Regions from separate parts of the Actinoallomurus acanthiterrae genome, predicted to be linked through region 1. Evidence: riboswitches for the same ligand, from Rfam matches in the RefSeq annotation. Region 1 holds a riboswitch; the other holds the start of a gene.
What was found. A riboswitch is a leader RNA that binds a small molecule or an ion and turns the genes downstream of it on or off. The one in region 1 is predicted to bind ZMP and ZTP.

Region 1 (8,145 bases):
TCGACCAGCCGCGCGATGACATCACCGGTGCGATCGTCGAGGCCGAGCCGCAGAATCCCAGCGCGGCGCTGCTCGCCTCGTGGCTGTCGGTGCGGCTCGCCATCCCGTGCGCCGTGACCGAGTCGCACGGGCCGGGCATCACCGCCGTACGCCTCACCACGACCAACGGCGGCGACGTCGCGATCACCCGTCCCGACGGCCGCGTCGCGACGCTGTCCCGGCCCGACCAGCCGGACCGTCAGGTCGCGCTGCACCGGCGGCCGACGTCCGAGCTCCTGGCGGAAGAGCTGCGCCGCCTCGACCCGGACGAGGTCTACCGCGAGGCCGTCCTGCGGTGCGCCAAGGGTCTCGACACACCGGCCGAGGCCGCCGCTCCGGCGACGGCTCCGGCCGCGGCGAAGACCCCGCGCGGGGCCGCGAAGGGCAAGAAGCCGTGACCGCCCCGTCGGTACTGATCCACCAGGACCAGTCCCTGCTCGCCAAGGCCGTCGCCGCCCGCCTGGTGACCGGTCTCGTCGACGTCCAGGCGGCCCGCGGCAGGGCGCATGTCGTCCTGACCGGCGGCGGCGTCGGCACCGCGGTGCTCGAGGAGATCGCGGCCTCCCCGGCCCGGGACGCCGTCGACTGGGGGCACCTGGACATCTGGTGGGGCGACGAGCGCTACCTGCCGTCAGGTGACGAGGAGCGCAACGAGACCGGCGCGCGAAAGGCCCTGCTCGACCACGTCGACGTCGACCCGAAACGCGTGCACGCCATGCCGTCGAGCGACTCGGGCCTGACCCCGGAGGACGCGGCGGAGCAGTACGCCGCCGAGCTGCGGGCCGCGACCCGGCCGGAGGACCACGGGGTCGTCCCGTCGTTCGACGTGCTGATGCTCGGCCTCGGCCCGGACGCCCACGTCGCCTCGTTGTTCCCCGGCATGCCCGCGCTCTACGAGGAGGAGCGGCCGGTGGTGGCCGTGCACGGCGCGCCCAAGCCGCCGCCGACCCGCCTCAGCCTGACCCTGCCGTCGCTCCGCACGGCGCGCGAGATATGGATCATCGCGGCGGGCGAGTCGAAGGCCGGCGCCGTACACCTGGCGCTGTCCGACGCCGGCCCCGTGCAGGTCCCCGGCGCGGGCGCCCGCGCCCGGCAGCGAACGCTGTTCCTGCTCGACCGGGCGGCCGCGAGCCAGCTGCCGCCCGAGATCGGCCGCATCGCCTCGCCGTGAGGCTTAGGGCCTGTCTCGAAGTCCCCGTCCGTAGCCGGACAGCGGATTTGTCAGACACGCCCTCGGGGCTCTCGTCCGGCTCAGCCGGATGAGGGCCCCGCGGCCGACCGGCGCAGCAGAGTGATCATGCGCCAGGCCTCCGGAGCGTCGAGGGGGACGCCGGGGTCGAAGTCGCCGTACTGCGCCTCCACCGTGAGGCCGCCGGCGAGCCGGAGCGCCGCGTCCAGCTCGGTCGCCGTCCAGAAGCGGTAGGGCACCACGCCGTGGATCACGTCGCCGCCGTCGACGGCGATCGTCACGTGGTCCTCGACGATCTGGGTGATCGGGTCGATCTCATCCGACGGCTCGCCCCACCGTACGTGGGCGCTGGCACCGTCCTTCTCCACGGTCCACGCCGCCGAGACGCGAGGCGTCTCGCTGAGCCGGTCGGCCGGGTGGCTCATCTCGATCACCGCGAGACCGTCCTCGGCGAGGTGCTCCGCGACGCACCGCAGGTACGCCACGAAGGCGTCCAGGGACATCAGGTGCGCCGTCGAGTCGAGCATGGTGATGACGAGGTCGAAGCGACGGCCGAGCTTGAAGTCGGTCATGTCGGCCTCGACGACCTCCAGGGGCAGCCCGCTCCCCCGTTCACGGGCATAGGCGCACATCGCTGCGCTGAGGTCCAGGGCGGTCGCCGCCACGCCCCGGCGGGCGAACTCCCGGGCGTGCTCCGCGGGCCCGGCCGCCAGCTCCAGGACGTTCCGGGCGTCGCCCGCCCAGCGCCGCAGCACGTCGACCTCGCCGCCGACGTCACGGAACGAACAGGCGAGCTCGTACGCCCAGGGATGGTCGTAGATCACGCGTTCCATGCTCCCAGAGCCGCGACGGTGATCGGTGCGGGGCCTGGTTTGACCGGACGCGGTACGCCGGGGCAGGCTCGGCGGCGATGGGATACGTGACGGTGGATGAGGCTCTCGCCGACGTGGCCCGGGTCGGGCCGTACTTCTCCGTCGCCGTCGACCCCGGCGTCGCGGAGCACCCGCTGTGGCGGCCGCTGACCGAGCTGTACGGTCCGGCGCTGCGCGACCAGATCGCGGCCGTGCGGGTGCGTCTCGGCACGTCCGAGGACCGGGTCGCGGCCTCCCTGCTGTTCCAGGGCGTCGCGGGCCGTCTCTGGTCGCCGGTGCTCGCCACCGCCGTCGTCCACGGCCGCGTGCCGGACCTCGATCCGGCCCGTACGTACTGGCGGGCCGCCTCCCCCGGCCCGATCCTCCTGGCGACGCCGGGCGCGGCGGCGCTTCCCGCGGACCCGCCCACCCTCCGTCGCGTCGTGCTCGAGGATCACCTGGCGCCGCTGGTCGCGGCGGTACGGGCGGTCACGCCGGTCGCGGAGGGCCTCCTGTGGGGCAACGCGGCGTCGGCCCTCGCCGGCGCGATGACGGTGCTCTCCCGGGCCCGCCCGACGGTCTCCGGGGCGGCGCTGCGGTGCGTCGAGGAGCTCCTGGCCGGTTCTCCGCTGGCGGGAACCGGCGGCTTCGGTCGCTACGGCTTCCGCCGGCGCAGCTGCTGCCTCTACTACCGGGTACCCGGCGGCGGCAAGTGCGGCGACTGCGCGCTCCTCTGACCTTTGCCTTCACCAGGCCGGCGGTTCAGCCCCGACTCTGAGCGTTGAAGCAGGCGCTCGTGTGGCTACGGCCGCGCCACGACAGCCTGGACGAGGCCGTAGGCGACCGCCTCGTCGGCGCTGAGGAGGCGGTCCTGCCGGGCGTCCTCGCGGATCTCGTCGACCTCCCGGCCGGTCGTCTCGGCCAACCGGATGTAGAAGGCGTCGACCTGACGCCGATGCTCCTCTTCGCGGGCGGCGACGTCCGTCGTGTCGCCCTGGAACGCCGCCCGGGGCTCGGTCAGCCGCAACGTCGCGTGGGGCATCATCTCCCGCCGCCGCGCCGCGGCGAGCACGAGCAGGGGCGGGCCGCCGGTCTGACCGGCGACCAGGACGCGTACCGGGCAGCCGAGGACGCCGATCGTGTCCGCGACGGCGAACGCCGCGTCGGGTTCACCGTCCGGCGACCACAGGTGCAACGTGACCGGCTCCTCCCCCGCCGCGTCGAGCATGACGAGCCTCCCGGACAGCTCCGAGGCGCGGGCGCCGTCGAGCGGCCCGTTCGCGAGGATGATCCGGTGCTCGAACAGCCGGTCGGCGAGCGGATCCGCCGCACCCGGCTCACCCAGCCAGGACCGCTCCTCCGGTCGGGAAGGTCCTCCCGGCCACGACGGCCCCTTCGGGTCGCCAGGGAACTCGGGCGGAAACGACGGCATCGTCATCGGGTGCCCCCTCCGTACGGCTCCTTCGACCATAGCCCGCCCCCGTCACCGTCTCGATCCGGCCCGATCGGCTGGAGCATTCCGTCCAGCCGGGCCACCCGCCCGTCTCCGTCTCGATCCGGCTGAAGTGCTCGCGTCCGGTCAGGCCACCCGCCTCTGCTACCGTGCCGCTCCCGCCCGCGTCGGCTCGAGCGCTTCCGTACAGGCGGGGCCGAGCGCGATCCGCACGTCGAGCAGCCTGGGGTCCTCGGACCGCACGAATCGTCCGCCGAGGCCGCCGAGCAGGGCGCGCACGCGAGAGTTGTCGGCCAGCATGGTGGCGCGGACCTCGGCCAGGCCCTGCTCGTGCGCGACGGCCAGGAGACGGCGGGCCAGCGCCGCCCCGATGCCTCGGCCCTGCCAGCCGTCCTCCACGAGGAACGCCAGCTCGCCTACGCCGGGGTCGAGCGTGTACATCAGGTGCGCGAGGGCGAGGATCGACCCGTCCGGGCCTTCGGCCGCCGTGGTCAGCCCGTGCGCGCGGTCGCAGAACACCCGCAGTAGCCGCCCCGGAATGTCGCCACGCGCGCTGAAGTAGCGGCGGTGCCGGCTCTCGATCGAGCAGCGGGCGTGCATGTCCCGTACGGCGTCGGCGTCGAGGACCGTCAGCGGCCGCACGGTGATCTCGGTACCGTCACCGAGGCTCAGGCGCTGCCGGGCGGGAGCCGGGCCCTGGGCCGGGAGCAGCGAGCGGACCAGGGCGTTGGCCCGGGCGATCTCCGTGAGCGTGAAGGGCAGGCCCTCGCGGTGCAGCAGCACCCCGCGTAGCGGCCCGGCGGAGACGGTGATCGTCGCCGGGTCCGGCTGCTCGTCGAGCGCTGCCGGGCCGGCCACCCACTCCGCGCTGTCGGCGCGCAGCAGCTCGGCCAGGATCTCCGGCAGCGCGCGCGGGTTGGACCGGAGGCGTACGGCGAGGGAGAGCGCGCGGCTCGGCTCGTCGATGAGCTCGTGCGGCGTCGCCGGAACGACGCTGGTCCGGCGGCCCGCGGCGACCGCGACGGCAGCGGCGAGCGCCTCCGCGGTGGTTCCGGTGGGCACGTCCACGACGAACTCGTCCACCACGCCGTCCGTGGCGACCTGGACGGACAGGTCGAGGATGTTCGCTCCCTGCGCGGCCAGCGCGGCGGTCAGGACGGCCAGTCGGCCCGGCCGGTCGTCGATCTCGGTGCGTACGCGGAGCAATGGCATGTCATCCCCTTCGGCGGCTGAACGGGACCAGCGTTCCGCATCGCTGTTACCGGGGCGCTACACGACCGTTTCCGCCGGATCAGCGCTGTCCGGGGGGGCGAACGCGACGAGGGCCCGGCGCCCCGAGACGCCGGACCCTCGTCATCGATGGCGGGTCAGGGCGTCGCGGTCCAGCCGGGCATCGGGAAGCCGGCGAGCAGCTCGCGGATCTCCGCGGCGATCTTGTCGAGGACCGCCTCGTCGTCGGCGGCGGCGACGGCCTGGTCGATCGACGCCGCGACGAACGGCATGTGCTCCTCGGCGAGGCCGCGCGTCGTGATCGCGGCGGTGCCGAGCCGGATGCCCGAGGGGCTCCACGGCTTGCGCGGGTCGAAGGGCACCGTGTTGAAGTTCAGCTCGATGCCGGCGCGGTCGAGCGCCTTGGCCGCCGGCTTGCCGGCGATGCCCTTGGCGGTCAGGTCGATGAGGATCAGGTGGTTGTCGGTGCCGCCGGAGACCAGGTCGAACCCGCGCTCGGTCAGCGCGGCGGCGAGCGCTTGGGCGTTCGCGACGATCTGACGGGAGTACGCCTTGAAGTCCTCCTGGGCGGCCTCCCGGAGCGAGACGGCGATCGCGGCGGTGGTGTGGTTGTGCGGGCCGCCCTGCAGGCCCGGGAAGATCGCCTTGTCGATCGCGGTCGCGTGCTCCGCGGTCGTCAGGATCATGGCGCCGCGCGGGCCGCGAAGGGTCTTGTGCGTGGTCGTGGTGATGACGTCGGCGTGCCCGACCGGCGACGGGTGGGCGCCGCCGGCGACGAGCCCGGCGATGTGCGCGATGTCGGCGGCGAGGACGGCGCCCACCTCGCGGGCGATCTCGGCGAACGCCGGGAAGTCGATCGTCCGCGGGATCGCGGTGCCACCGCAGAAGATCACCTTCGGCCGCTCCGCGCGGGCGAGGTCGCGCACCTGGTCCATGTCGACGCGGCCGGTCTCGCGGCCGACGCCGTAGTGCACCGGGCGCAGCCACTTGCCGGTGATCGACACCGGCGACCCGTGCGTGAGGTGGCCGCCGTGGGCGAGCTCGAGCGACAGGAACGTGTCGCCCGGGTTCAGGAACGCCAGGTGCACGGCGAGGTTGGCGGGCGAGCCGGAGTACGGCTGGACGTTCGCGTGGTCGACGCCGAACAGCTCGCGGGCGCGCGCCTGGGCCAGTTCCTCGACCGGGTCGACGACCTGCTGGCCCTCGTAGTAACGCTTGCCGGGATAGCCCTCGGAGTACTTGTTGGTCAGGACGGAGCCGGTCGCCTCCAGCACCGCCGGGGAGACGTAGTTCTCCGAGGCGATGAGGCGGACCTTGTCGTGCTGACGGCGGGCCTCGGCCTCGATGAGACCGGCCAGGTCGGGGTCGGCCGCGGTGAGATGGGACAGCGCTGGCTGGTGCATGGGGCCTCCATACGGGCTCGGCTCCCAGCACCCAGGCGCGCGGTGCCAGATCTTCTTCGCTCCCCGGTGGTGAACTCCACCTCATGCGCCAGTCGCGGACTCACATCGTACCGAAAGCTCGGACGCGGCTCAGGGGCGACAGGCCGGATCAGGGCACCGGGGCACCCGTTAATACGATCGGCCCGGTGCCCGCCGAGGCGGTACCGGGCCGATCGCAAAAACGATCTACGGGGTCAGTTCCGGACGCGCTGCATCGCGGCCGCGATCGCCGCACGCTCGGCGCGCAGCTTGGCCAGAGCCTCCTCGAGGATGGCCTCGCCGTCGGCGTCGCTGCGCCGCTCCTTCACGTAGGCGAGATGCGTCTTGTAGGGCTCGTTGCGCGGCGGCGCCGGCGGGTTCTCCGCGTCCTTGCCGGCCGGGAACCCGCACCGGGGGCAGTCCCACTGGTCGGGAACCGCGACGTCGGTCGCGAAACTCGGCCGGGACTCGTGCCGGTTCGCGCAGTAGAAGCTCACCCACACACGCGGGGCCGCTTCGCCACGCTCGGCCTCTCCCATCGGGCCAGCACCGACTCGGCTGCCTCGAATAGCGTTGCCACTACCCACGGACTACTCCTCGCTTCCTTTGCCGCCGCAGCGAGGGGCGGCGGCGTCAACACACTGCGGGTCTGGGCTGCTCAGCCGTGGTGGCCGTGCTTGAGCAACAGACCCAGCGCGATGATCGCCACGAACCAGATCACGCCCGTGCCGATCGTGAGCCGGTCGAGGTTCCGCTCGACCACGGACGACCCACCGAGCGACGAACTGATACCGCCGCCGAACAGATCCGACAGGCCGCCGCCCTTGCCCTTGTGCAGGAGGACGAGCAGCACCATCAGCGCGCTCGTGATGATGAGCACGATGGAAGTTGCGATGATCACAGCAGCCCAGCGCTTTCGTGATTCACCCCGCTGTTCGCGGGGAAGGTTCTCGTGTTCAGGTCATCCGTTACCGAGGGTACGACGTTCTACCGCGTGGTTCAGCAGAAACGCGCAGTCTGATGCGCTAGATCACACCGGCAGTTCGCGATACCTACAGATCTTGACGAAGTCCCCCGCGTCCAGGCTCGCTCCGCCGACGAGCGCTCCGTCGATGTCCGGCTTCGCCATGATCCCGGCGATGTTGCCGCCCTTGACTGAACCCCCGTAGAGCACGCGGACCTGCTCGGCGAGATCTCCACTGTACAGCTCGGCCAGCCGGTTCCGGATCGCGCCGCACACCTCCTGCGCGTCTTCCGGGGTGGCGACCTCGCCGGTGCCGATCGCCCAGACCGGCTCGTAGGCGATCACGACGCGCTGTGCCTGCTCGGCGGGGACCTTCTGCAGCCCGCCCTCGACCTGGGAGAGCGTGTGGGACAGGTGCTCGCCCGCCTTACGGATCTCCAGGCCCTCGCCGACGCACAGGATCGGCGTCAGGTCGTGCTTGAGAGCCTGCTTCACCTTGGCGTTGACGAGCGCGTCGTCCTCATGGTGGTACTCCCGGCGCTCGGAGTGCCCGGCCAGGACGTACGCGCAGCCGAGCTTCTCGAGCATCAGTGCCGAGATCTCACCCGTGTAGGCGCCCTTGTCGTGGGCCGACACGTCCTGCGCGCCGTACGTCAGCGCGAGCTTGTCGGCGTCCACCAGCATCTGCATGCTGCGGATGAACGTGAACGGCGGCAGCAGCGCGACGTCCACCGCCTCGTAGTCGGCCTCCCTGAGGCCGAACGCGATCTTCTGGACGTGCGCGATGCCCTCGAAGTGCGTGAGGTTCATCTTCCAGTTGCCGGCCATCAGCGGCTTGCGCTGCGGCGCTGCGGGTTTGGCTGCCACGTTCAGTCCTCCAGGACGGCCAGGCCGGGCAGCGTCTTACCCTCGAGGTACTCGAGGCTCGCGCCGCCACCGGTCGAGATGTGGGAGAAGCCGTCCTCGGGGAGGCCGAGCTTGCGTACGGCCGCGGCGGA
Region 2 (8,145 bases), 1.5 Mb from region 1:
GATGACCTTCGCCCGGGCCGATCTGGAACAGCCGCTGCCGGGCGCCGATCCCGTGCTGGCCCAGATCCTGCGCGCGCAGGCCGACGCGATCACCGCGGCGCCCGGCCGTGCGCCGGAATGGCGTGACCTGCTGCGGGAGGCCATCGCCGCCGACCTGCGTGGCCGGACGGTGTCCCTGCGCGCGGTGGCGGGGCGGCTGGCCATGAGCCCGCGCAGTCTCCAGCGCCGTCTGGAGGAGGACGGCACCAGCTGGCGGGAGGAGGTCGACGCCGTACGGCGCGACCAGGCCGCCCGGCTGCTGCGGGAGGGGGCCTCGCGTACGGCCATGGCCGCACAGCTGGGGTACTCCGACGCTCGCGCCCTGCGCCGCGCGGTCCGGCGCTGGAACCTGACCACCTGACCACCCGACCGAGATCGGCGTGCGGGGTCCCCCTGTTGGCGCGTGCGGTCCTCCCCGGCCGGCGCCGTCCGCGGCAAGACTCGAGTAACGGTCGACCCTCCAACGTCCGGCGAGGGTCGGCCGTTCTTCGTCCGGTGACGCGACGGCCACCGGAAGTCACGCCGTCGGCGGGCGCGCGATCGTCCTCGTGCAGACTTAGACCTCGGAGGCGAACTGTCGACCACCCCCGGGGGGACTCCATGGCGATCGGCTGGAAGCTGCACGGCGACGGGCGCACACCCCCGCCGGGCCAGGTGGTCGCGCCGGACGAGCGCCTGTCCTGGGGCCGCACCGTCGGCATCGGCGCCCAGCATGTGATCGCCATGTTCGGCGCGACCTTCGTGTTCCCGGTCGTGATGGGCCTCGACCCGAACCTCGCGATCATGATGTCGGGCATCGCCACGGTCATGTTCCTGCTGATCACCGCCGGGAAGGTGCCCAGCTACCTCGGCACCAGCGCGTCCTTCGTCGGCGCGGTCGCCTCGATCCGCGCGGCGGGCGGCAGCACCGCGAACGTGACCGGTGCGATCCTCGTCGCAGGCGCGGTGCTGGCCGTGGCCGGCGTGGTCATCCACGTGCTCGGCGCCGGGATCATCCACCGGATCTTCCCGCCGGTCGTCACCGGCGCGGTCGTCATGCTGATCGGCTTCAACCTCGCCCCGGTCGTCGCGAACGTCTACTGGCCGCAGGACCAGTGGGTCGCGCTCGCCACCCTCGCCGTCGTCGTGCTGTGCGCCGTCGTGCTGCGCGGGTTCTGGGCGCGGATCGCCGTCCTGATCGGCCTGGTCTTCGGCTTCCTCCTGTCGTGGATCCTCGATAGGACCGCCGGCCGGATCACCGCGCCCGACGGCACCGGGAAGGTCACCTCCCACTTCCGCGTCGACCTGAGCAAGGTGAAGGCGGCGGACTGGTTCGGCCTCCCGCACTTCCACGCCCCCGATCTCAAGACCTCCGCGGTCCTCGTCGCCCTGCCGCCGGTCATCGCGCTCATCGCGGAGAACACCGGCCACGTCAAGGCCGTCGCCGCGATGACCCGCGCGGACCTCGACCCGTACATCGGCCGCGCCATCGCCGCCGACGGCATCGGCACGGTCCTGGCCGCCGGGGTCGGCGGCGCGCCCACCACCACGTACGCCGAGAACATCGGCGTCATGGCCGCCACCAGGATCTACTCGACCGCCGCGTACTACGTCGCCGCCATCGTGGCGATCCTCGTGGGCCTGTGCCCCAAGTTCGGCGCGCTGGTCGCCGCGACCCCCGGCGGCGTCCTCGGCGGCATCACGGTCGTGCTGTACGGGATGATCGGCCTGCTCGGCGCGAAGATCTGGATCGAGAACCGCGTCGACTTCGGCGACCCGGTCAACCTCGTCCCTGTCGCGGCGGGCATCATCCTGGCCATCGGCAACGTCACGCTGAAGATCACCAAGGACTTCCCGCTGCAGGGCATCGCCCTCGGCACCATCGCCGTCCTGCTCGGCTACCACGTCCTCAACGCCGTCCAGCGCGCCCCACACGACACCGGCGCCGGCGTCATCGCCCCCGGTGAACGCGACGTCATGCCCGACGCCCCCGGCCGCCACCCCGGCGAGCCGGAATGACGCCCGGTAAGCCGGCCGGGACCCCAACGGGCCGTCGACCCGCCGTCGGCAGCCCGCCTCGGTAGGGTGCGGAGGGACCACGGCCGTCCAGGATCGGAGCGAGAGATGTCGGTCATCGACAAGGTGGCGTGGATCCGGGTCGAGGGCGGCAGGATCCTCAGCACGCGCTCGTACGGCAAGGACGCCTACTACCTTCCCGGCGGCAAGCGCGAGGCGGGGGAGAGCGATGCTCAGACTCTGGCGCGAGAGATCGAGGAGGAGCTCACCGTCGCGATCGTTCCGGAGACCATCGCTCACCTCGGGACGTACGAGGCCCAGGCGCACGGTCATCCCGACGGCGTCACGGTCCGGATGACCTGCTACACCGGCGACTACCAGGGCACGCTCGCGCCCAGCAGCGAGATCGAGGAGGTCGTGTGGCTCTCCTATGCCGACCGCGACCGCGTCGCTCCGGTGGACCAGATCATCTTCGACGACCTGCGGGCCGCCGGACGGCTGACCTGATCTTCTACGGGGTGACCGTCAGCTCCCACAGACCTTTGGCCAGCGTGGTGAGGCCGCCGGCCAGGGCGAGCAGCAGCACGATCCGCCGCGCACGGCGTTCCGGTATGCGATCCCCGAGCGCGCGCCCGGCGACGGCGCCGCCCGCGAGCGCGGCCGTGACCAGCAGCCAGGCAGGGCCGGTGAGCCGCGGCACGCCCTTGACCAGCAGGGACAGGGCGTTCACGGCGACCCCGTAGAACTGTGCGTTCGGGACGAACTCCCGTACCGTCCAGTCGGCGTTCACCGCGTACAGCGAGATCGCCGGGCCGCCGACCCCGGCCGAGGAGTTCATGAAACCGCTCGCGGCGCCGGCGGCGACCGCACCTCCGGAACCTCTCAGCGCGGGCACCCGCGTGCCGAAGATCACAAGGAGCACCGCCGCGGTCACCAGCGCGCCCATCCCGGCGAGCAACTCCTGCTGAGGCAGCCGAGCGGCGACCCAGGCCCCGGCCGGCACGGTACAGGCGGCCGCGGCGACCAGCGGCACCATCGCGCTCAGCCGGACTCGCCGCCATCCGTCCACCAGCCCGATCACACTGATCACACCCGAGGCGGCGTTCGACAGCAGCACTCCCTCGGAGGGGCCGAGGAGCAGCACGAGCGCCGGCGCCGCGACCAGCGCGAAACCCATCCCGGCCAGCCGCTGGACGGACGCGCCCAGGAGGACGATGCCGCCCAGGAGCAGATCGGCGGCCCAGCCACCGGTCACGACGGATCATCCTCACGAAACACGGTCGAGAGCCTCCACCAGTGGTACGGCCTGGCTCAAGGTGTTTTCGAGGCGTGGGTGCATCGCGATCACGAGGAGGCCCGGGGGTGTGCCGATCACTCTGAGCATGATGGATCTTGGGCCGTGACCGGCGCTGAGGCGGAGCACCACCCGGGAGCGGCCCGGAAACGTCGTTTCCTTACGCCTGGGCCGAGTCACGAAGACCGTTCAGGAGCAGCCGATACCGAATCGGGCGCCGGGTGGAGTCCACCGGCGCCCGACTTTGGTCTGGTGTCAGTCGTCCCAGCCGTCGCCGCCCCAATCCCAGCCGCCGCCGCCCCAGTCGCAGCCGCCGCCGCCCCAGCAGCCGCGGCCGAAGCCGCGGCGGAAGCCGCCGTCCGCGACTGCGACATTGTTATTACTGTTGCGGACGTTGACCCCAACGTTGACCCGGTTGACATTCACGTTGGCGTTGCGGCTGTGGGCGTGATGCCGGTGTTTCCAGGTCGGGATCTGCGCCGATGCCGGTGAACTCATGAATATCAGGCCTGCGGCGGCTGCGAGCGCCAGCCCGCCGGCAGCGCTAGTCTCCTTAAGCATATTATCTCCTTGATGCCGGAAGTAGCCCTAAGGCCCCTTGCGTCCCATTTTGGGCGCTATAGCTTTGATTTCCGGTCCCTGATCTGGGTAGAGCAATTTCTGATTAAGTTCGGAATAAAATGGATAAGAGGTGAGAAGTGTAGAATCTGGCGTAAACTCTGGAATTTGGCATCTGTCCGTAAGTGGGCACGGGGGCCGCCGTCGGTGCCAGGCACGCTTCCCACTCCGCCCGTCATGGCGAGGACGGCCAGGACGACCGTCGCGACGGTCGCCCCGCGGGCTCGCGGAGACCTCGCCCGGCCGCCGCGTCGTCGGCCGGTTTGCACAGATCGTTGTCGGCTGTTAAAAGTCAGAGTCTTGGGTCGTGACTGGCGCTGAGGTGGAGCACCACCGGGGAGCGGCCCGGAAACGTCGTGCCGTGCGCCTGGGCCGAGTCGTGAAGACCGTTCAGGAGCAGCCGATGTCCCAGACGCAGACCGCCCGTCCCATGGATGGTGCGGGCCTCGCCCGCCGCATCGTCGAGCAGAGCACCGCCAGAGCCGCACAGATCACCCGCGAGAGCGGCACGCCGCCGTGCCTGGCGACCGTACTGGTCGGCGACGACCCCGCCTCGGTGACCTACGTCCGCATGAAGCGCAACCGGTCCGCGAAGGCCGGCATCGTCTCGCGGCACGTGGGCCTGCCCGCCGCCACGACGACGGCCGAACTGGTGGACGCCGTCACCGCCCTGTCGCAGGACCCGGAGGTGCACGGCATCCTGCTCCAGCACCCCGTCCCGTCGCACATCGACGAGCGAGCCGCGTTCGAGGCCATCGCCCCGGAGAAGGACGTCGACGGACTCACGCTGAGTTCGTTCGCCGCACTGAGCTTCGGGCTGCCGGGCTTCGTGCCCTGCACTCCCGGCGGCATCATGCGCCTGCTGGAGGAGTACGACGTCGACCCGGCGGGCAAGCACGCCGTCGTGGTCGGCCGCAGCGCCATCCTCGGCAAACCGGTCGGCATGCTGCTGCTCGCCGCGAACGCCACGGTCACGTACTGCCACTCGCGCACGACCGACCTCGCGTCGATCGTGCGGCAGGCCGACATCCTGGTCGCCGCCGTCGGCCGGCCGTGTTTCATCCACGGCGAGGACATCAAACCCGGAGCCGTCGTGATCGACGCCGGGTACAACCCCGGCAACGTCGGTGACGTGGACTTCGAGACCGCCGCGACCCGCGCGAGCCTCATCACCCCGGTCCCCGGCGGCGTCGGCCCCATGACGATCGCCGTCCTCCTCGCCCAGACCGTGGACGCGGCGGCCCGGCAACTGGGCCTGGGATCTCGCTGATCATGCGGCGGTGAGCGTCCACTCCAGGTACGGACGCTCCCGGAACCTCGGCATGCGGATGATCAGCGTGTGCACCCCGCGGGTGAGCCCGGGGAGGAGGACCCAGTACCCGCGGTCGCTGACCAGCGTCCCGTCGCGCATCCCCGATCCGGGCACCGCGTGCAGGCGGTACGGCCGATCGTTCGCTATCTCGGTCGGTGTCAGGGGCCGGCCATCGAGCCGTACGTCCATTGGACCCGGATCGGGCAACGGCTCCCAAGGCGATGGGAGGCCGGCGGCGGCGATTCCTACATAGACCGGCGCAAGGATCGGTCGGCCCGCGGCGACGTCGCAGCGCCGGTGCGGGCCGCCCGTATTCAAACCGCCTCCGAGCAGCCAGATGTCGGCCGGCTGCTGCAGCCCGCACCCTTTAGGGGCGGAGTACGCCGTGCGCGGCATGGCCACGGAGCGCCGCCACCATCGTCGAACCGTGTCGTGCAGGTCAACGGACACGGTGGGGGTGAGCGTGCTCGGCGACGGGGATACAGCCGCCCGGCCGGCGGGCCTGGCCGTGTGATGAACGCAACCCGCTGTGACCAGTAGGACGGCCGCGGCCATCGCCGGACGAACGCGCACGTCTTTTCTCCGCCTATGCGTTGATGACAGCCAAGTGATTTTACGCCGCACGACTCTGAGACGCCCCGGTGTTCGCGGCCCCGACGCCGGGCTGTTGCCGTCTGTTCGGCGCAGGCTGTTGAATCGTGGGGGATCGAGCAGCGGCACGTGGTCATGTTCCTCGCGGCGGCGCTTATCCTCGATCGGTTACTCGAACACAGGGGGAGACGTGCCTGACCTGTCGACCTTCGCGGAGGCGGCCATGTCGCCGGCCGAGCTCCGCGGTTTCCTGCGTGGTCTGCCGGCGGTGGATCAGGTGGGGGCGGAGGAGCGGGCCGCGCGGTTGGCGACGCGTTCGATCAAGACGTCGGCGAAGGCGTTCGCGATCGATCTGGCGATCTCGATGGTGGATTTGACGACGCTGGAGGGTGCGGACACTCCTGGCAAGGTGCGGGCGTTGTGTGCGAAGGCGGCGCATCCGGATCCGGGTGATGTGAGTGTGCCGAGGGTCGCGGCCGTGTGTGTCTACTCCGACCTGGTGGGTGAGGCGGTCCGGGCCCTGAAGGGCACCGGGGTCGGGGTGGCGAGTGTGGCGACGGCGTTTCCGTCGGGGCGTGCGCCGTTGGAGGCCAAGCTCGCCGACACTCGCCGGGCGATCGGTGATGGGGCGTCGGAGATCGACATGGTGATCGATCGGGGTGCGTTCTTGGCGGGCGATTACCAGAAGGTGTTCGAGGAGATCGTCGCGGTCAAGGCCGAGTGCGGTGACGTGCACCTGAAGGTGATCTTGGAGACTGGTGAGTTGGTCACCTACGACAATGTGCGCCGCGCGTCGTGGCTGGCGATGCTGGCTGGGGCCGATTTCATCAAGACGAGTACGGGCAAGGTGAGTCCGGCCGCGACGTTGCCGGTGACGCTGGTGATGCTCGAGGCGGTGCGTGACTTCCGGGCGCGGACCGGTCGCCAGGTGGGCGTCAAGCCTGCGGGTGGGATCCGGACGACCAAGGACGCGATCAAGTACCTGGTGCTGGTGAATGAGACGGCGGGGCCGGACTGGCTGACGCCGGAGTGGTTCCGCCTTGGGGCGTCGAGCCTGCTGAATGACCTGCTGATGCAGCGCCGCAAGCTGACGACCGGCGTGTACGGCGGTCCTGACTACTTCACTCTCGACTGAGGCAGACATGACTTTCGAGTACGCCCCCGCGCCGGAGTCACGGGACATCGTCGACATCAAGCCGTCGTACGGCCTGTTCGTCGACGGGGAGTTCGTCGAGGCGAAGAACTCCTTCAAAACGATCAACCCGGCCACCGAGGAGGCCCTGGCCGAGGTCGCCGAGGCGAGCGCCGACGACGTGGACCGCGCGGTCGCGGCCGCCCGCCGCGCCTACGACACGGTGTGGGGTCCGATGCCGGGCGCGGAACGGGCGAAGTATCTGTTCCGGATCGCGCGGTTGATCCAGGAACGCTCCCGCGAGCTGGCGGTCCTGGAGTCGATCGACAACGGCAAGCCGATCCGTGAGTCGCGGGATGTGGACCTGCCGTTGGTCGCGGCGCATTTCTTCTACTACGCGGGGTGGGCCGACAAACTCGGCCACGCCGGGTTCGGTGCCGACCCGAAGCCGCTGGGTGTGGCGGGGCAGGTGATCCCGTGGAACTTCCCGCTGCTGATGCTGGCGTGGAAGATCGCGCCGGCGCTGGCGTGCGGGAACACCGTGGTGCTCAAACCGGCGGAGACGACGCCGCTGAGTGCGCTGGCGTTCGCCGAGATCTGCGTCCAAGCGGGCCTGCCGCCCGGTGTGGTGAACATTGTGACCGGGGCGGGGGAGACCGGCCGTGCGCTGGTCGAGCATCCCGGGGTCGACAAGGTCGCTTTCACCGGTTCGACCGAGGTCGGCCGGCAGATCGCCCGCTCGGTGGCGGGCACGGCCAAGAAACTCACACTCGAGTTGGGTGGTAAGGCCGCCAACATCGTCTTTGATGACGCGCCGCTGGACCAGGCGGTGGAGGGGATCGTGAATGGGATCTTCTTCAACCAGGGCCACGTGTGCTGCGCCGGGTCACGTCTGCTCGTCCAGGAATCGGTCGCCGAGGAGCTCCTCGATCGGCTGAAGGCGCGGATGGCGACGCTGCGGGTCGGTGATCCGCTGGATAAGAACACCGATGTCGGTGCGATCAACTCCGCCGCGCAGCTCGCGAGGATCCGTGAGCTGTCTCAGGCGGGTGAGGCCGAAGGCGCGACCCGCTGGTCCCCGGCGTGTGAGCTGCCCGAGCGGGGGTTCTGGTTCGTCCCGACGGTGTTCACGAACGTGGCGGCCTCGCATCGGATCGCGCGGGA

Region 2: it holds a riboswitch for ZMP and ZTP, as region 1 does, so the genes downstream of both, ACYVF7_RS42825 (bifunctional 5,10-methylenetetrahydrofolate dehydrogenase/5,10-methenyltetrahydrofolate cyclohydrolase) here and ACYVF7_RS35750 (serine hydroxymethyltransferase) in region 1, are expected to answer to the same signal.

The regions. Positions count from the first base shown of each region.
Region 1 covers NZ_BAAHCO010000001.1:7,563,909-7,572,053, forward strand. Annotated here, with positions in the region: gene ACYVF7_RS35720 (glucose-6-phosphate dehydrogenase assembly protein OpcA) at 1-437, shown strand, start outside; gene pgl (6-phosphogluconolactonase) at 434-1,210, shown strand; gene ACYVF7_RS35730 (class I SAM-dependent methyltransferase) at 1,291-2,061, opposite strand; gene ACYVF7_RS35735 ((2Fe-2S)-binding protein) at 2,139-2,816, shown strand; gene ACYVF7_RS35740 (ClpP family protease) at 2,882-3,517, opposite strand; gene ACYVF7_RS35745 (GNAT family N-acetyltransferase) at 3,677-4,744, opposite strand; gene ACYVF7_RS35750 (serine hydroxymethyltransferase) at 4,900-6,165, opposite strand; ZMP/ZTP riboswitch at 6,188-6,271, opposite strand; gene ACYVF7_RS35755 (RNA polymerase-binding protein RbpA) at 6,399-6,770, opposite strand; gene secG (preprotein translocase subunit SecG) at 6,842-7,084, opposite strand; gene tpiA (triose-phosphate isomerase) at 7,214-7,975, opposite strand; gene ACYVF7_RS35770 (phosphoglycerate kinase) at 8,017-8,145, opposite strand, start outside.
Region 2 covers NZ_BAAHCO010000001.1:9,097,474-9,105,618, reverse strand. Annotated here, with positions in the region: gene ACYVF7_RS42850 (AraC family transcriptional regulator) at 1-400, shown strand, start outside; gene ACYVF7_RS42845 (uracil-xanthine permease family protein) at 640-2,037, shown strand; gene ACYVF7_RS42840 (NUDIX hydrolase) at 2,143-2,541, shown strand; gene ACYVF7_RS42835 (TSUP family transporter) at 2,546-3,289, opposite strand; gene ACYVF7_RS42830 (hypothetical protein) at 3,584-3,889, opposite strand; ZMP/ZTP riboswitch at 4,244-4,326, shown strand; gene ACYVF7_RS42825 (bifunctional 5,10-methylenetetrahydrofolate dehydrogenase/5,10-methenyltetrahydrofolate cyclohydrolase) at 4,350-5,216, shown strand; gene ACYVF7_RS42820 (hypothetical protein) at 5,217-5,708, opposite strand; gene deoC (deoxyribose-phosphate aldolase) at 6,073-6,984, shown strand; gene ACYVF7_RS42810 (aldehyde dehydrogenase family protein) at 6,992-8,145, shown strand, end outside.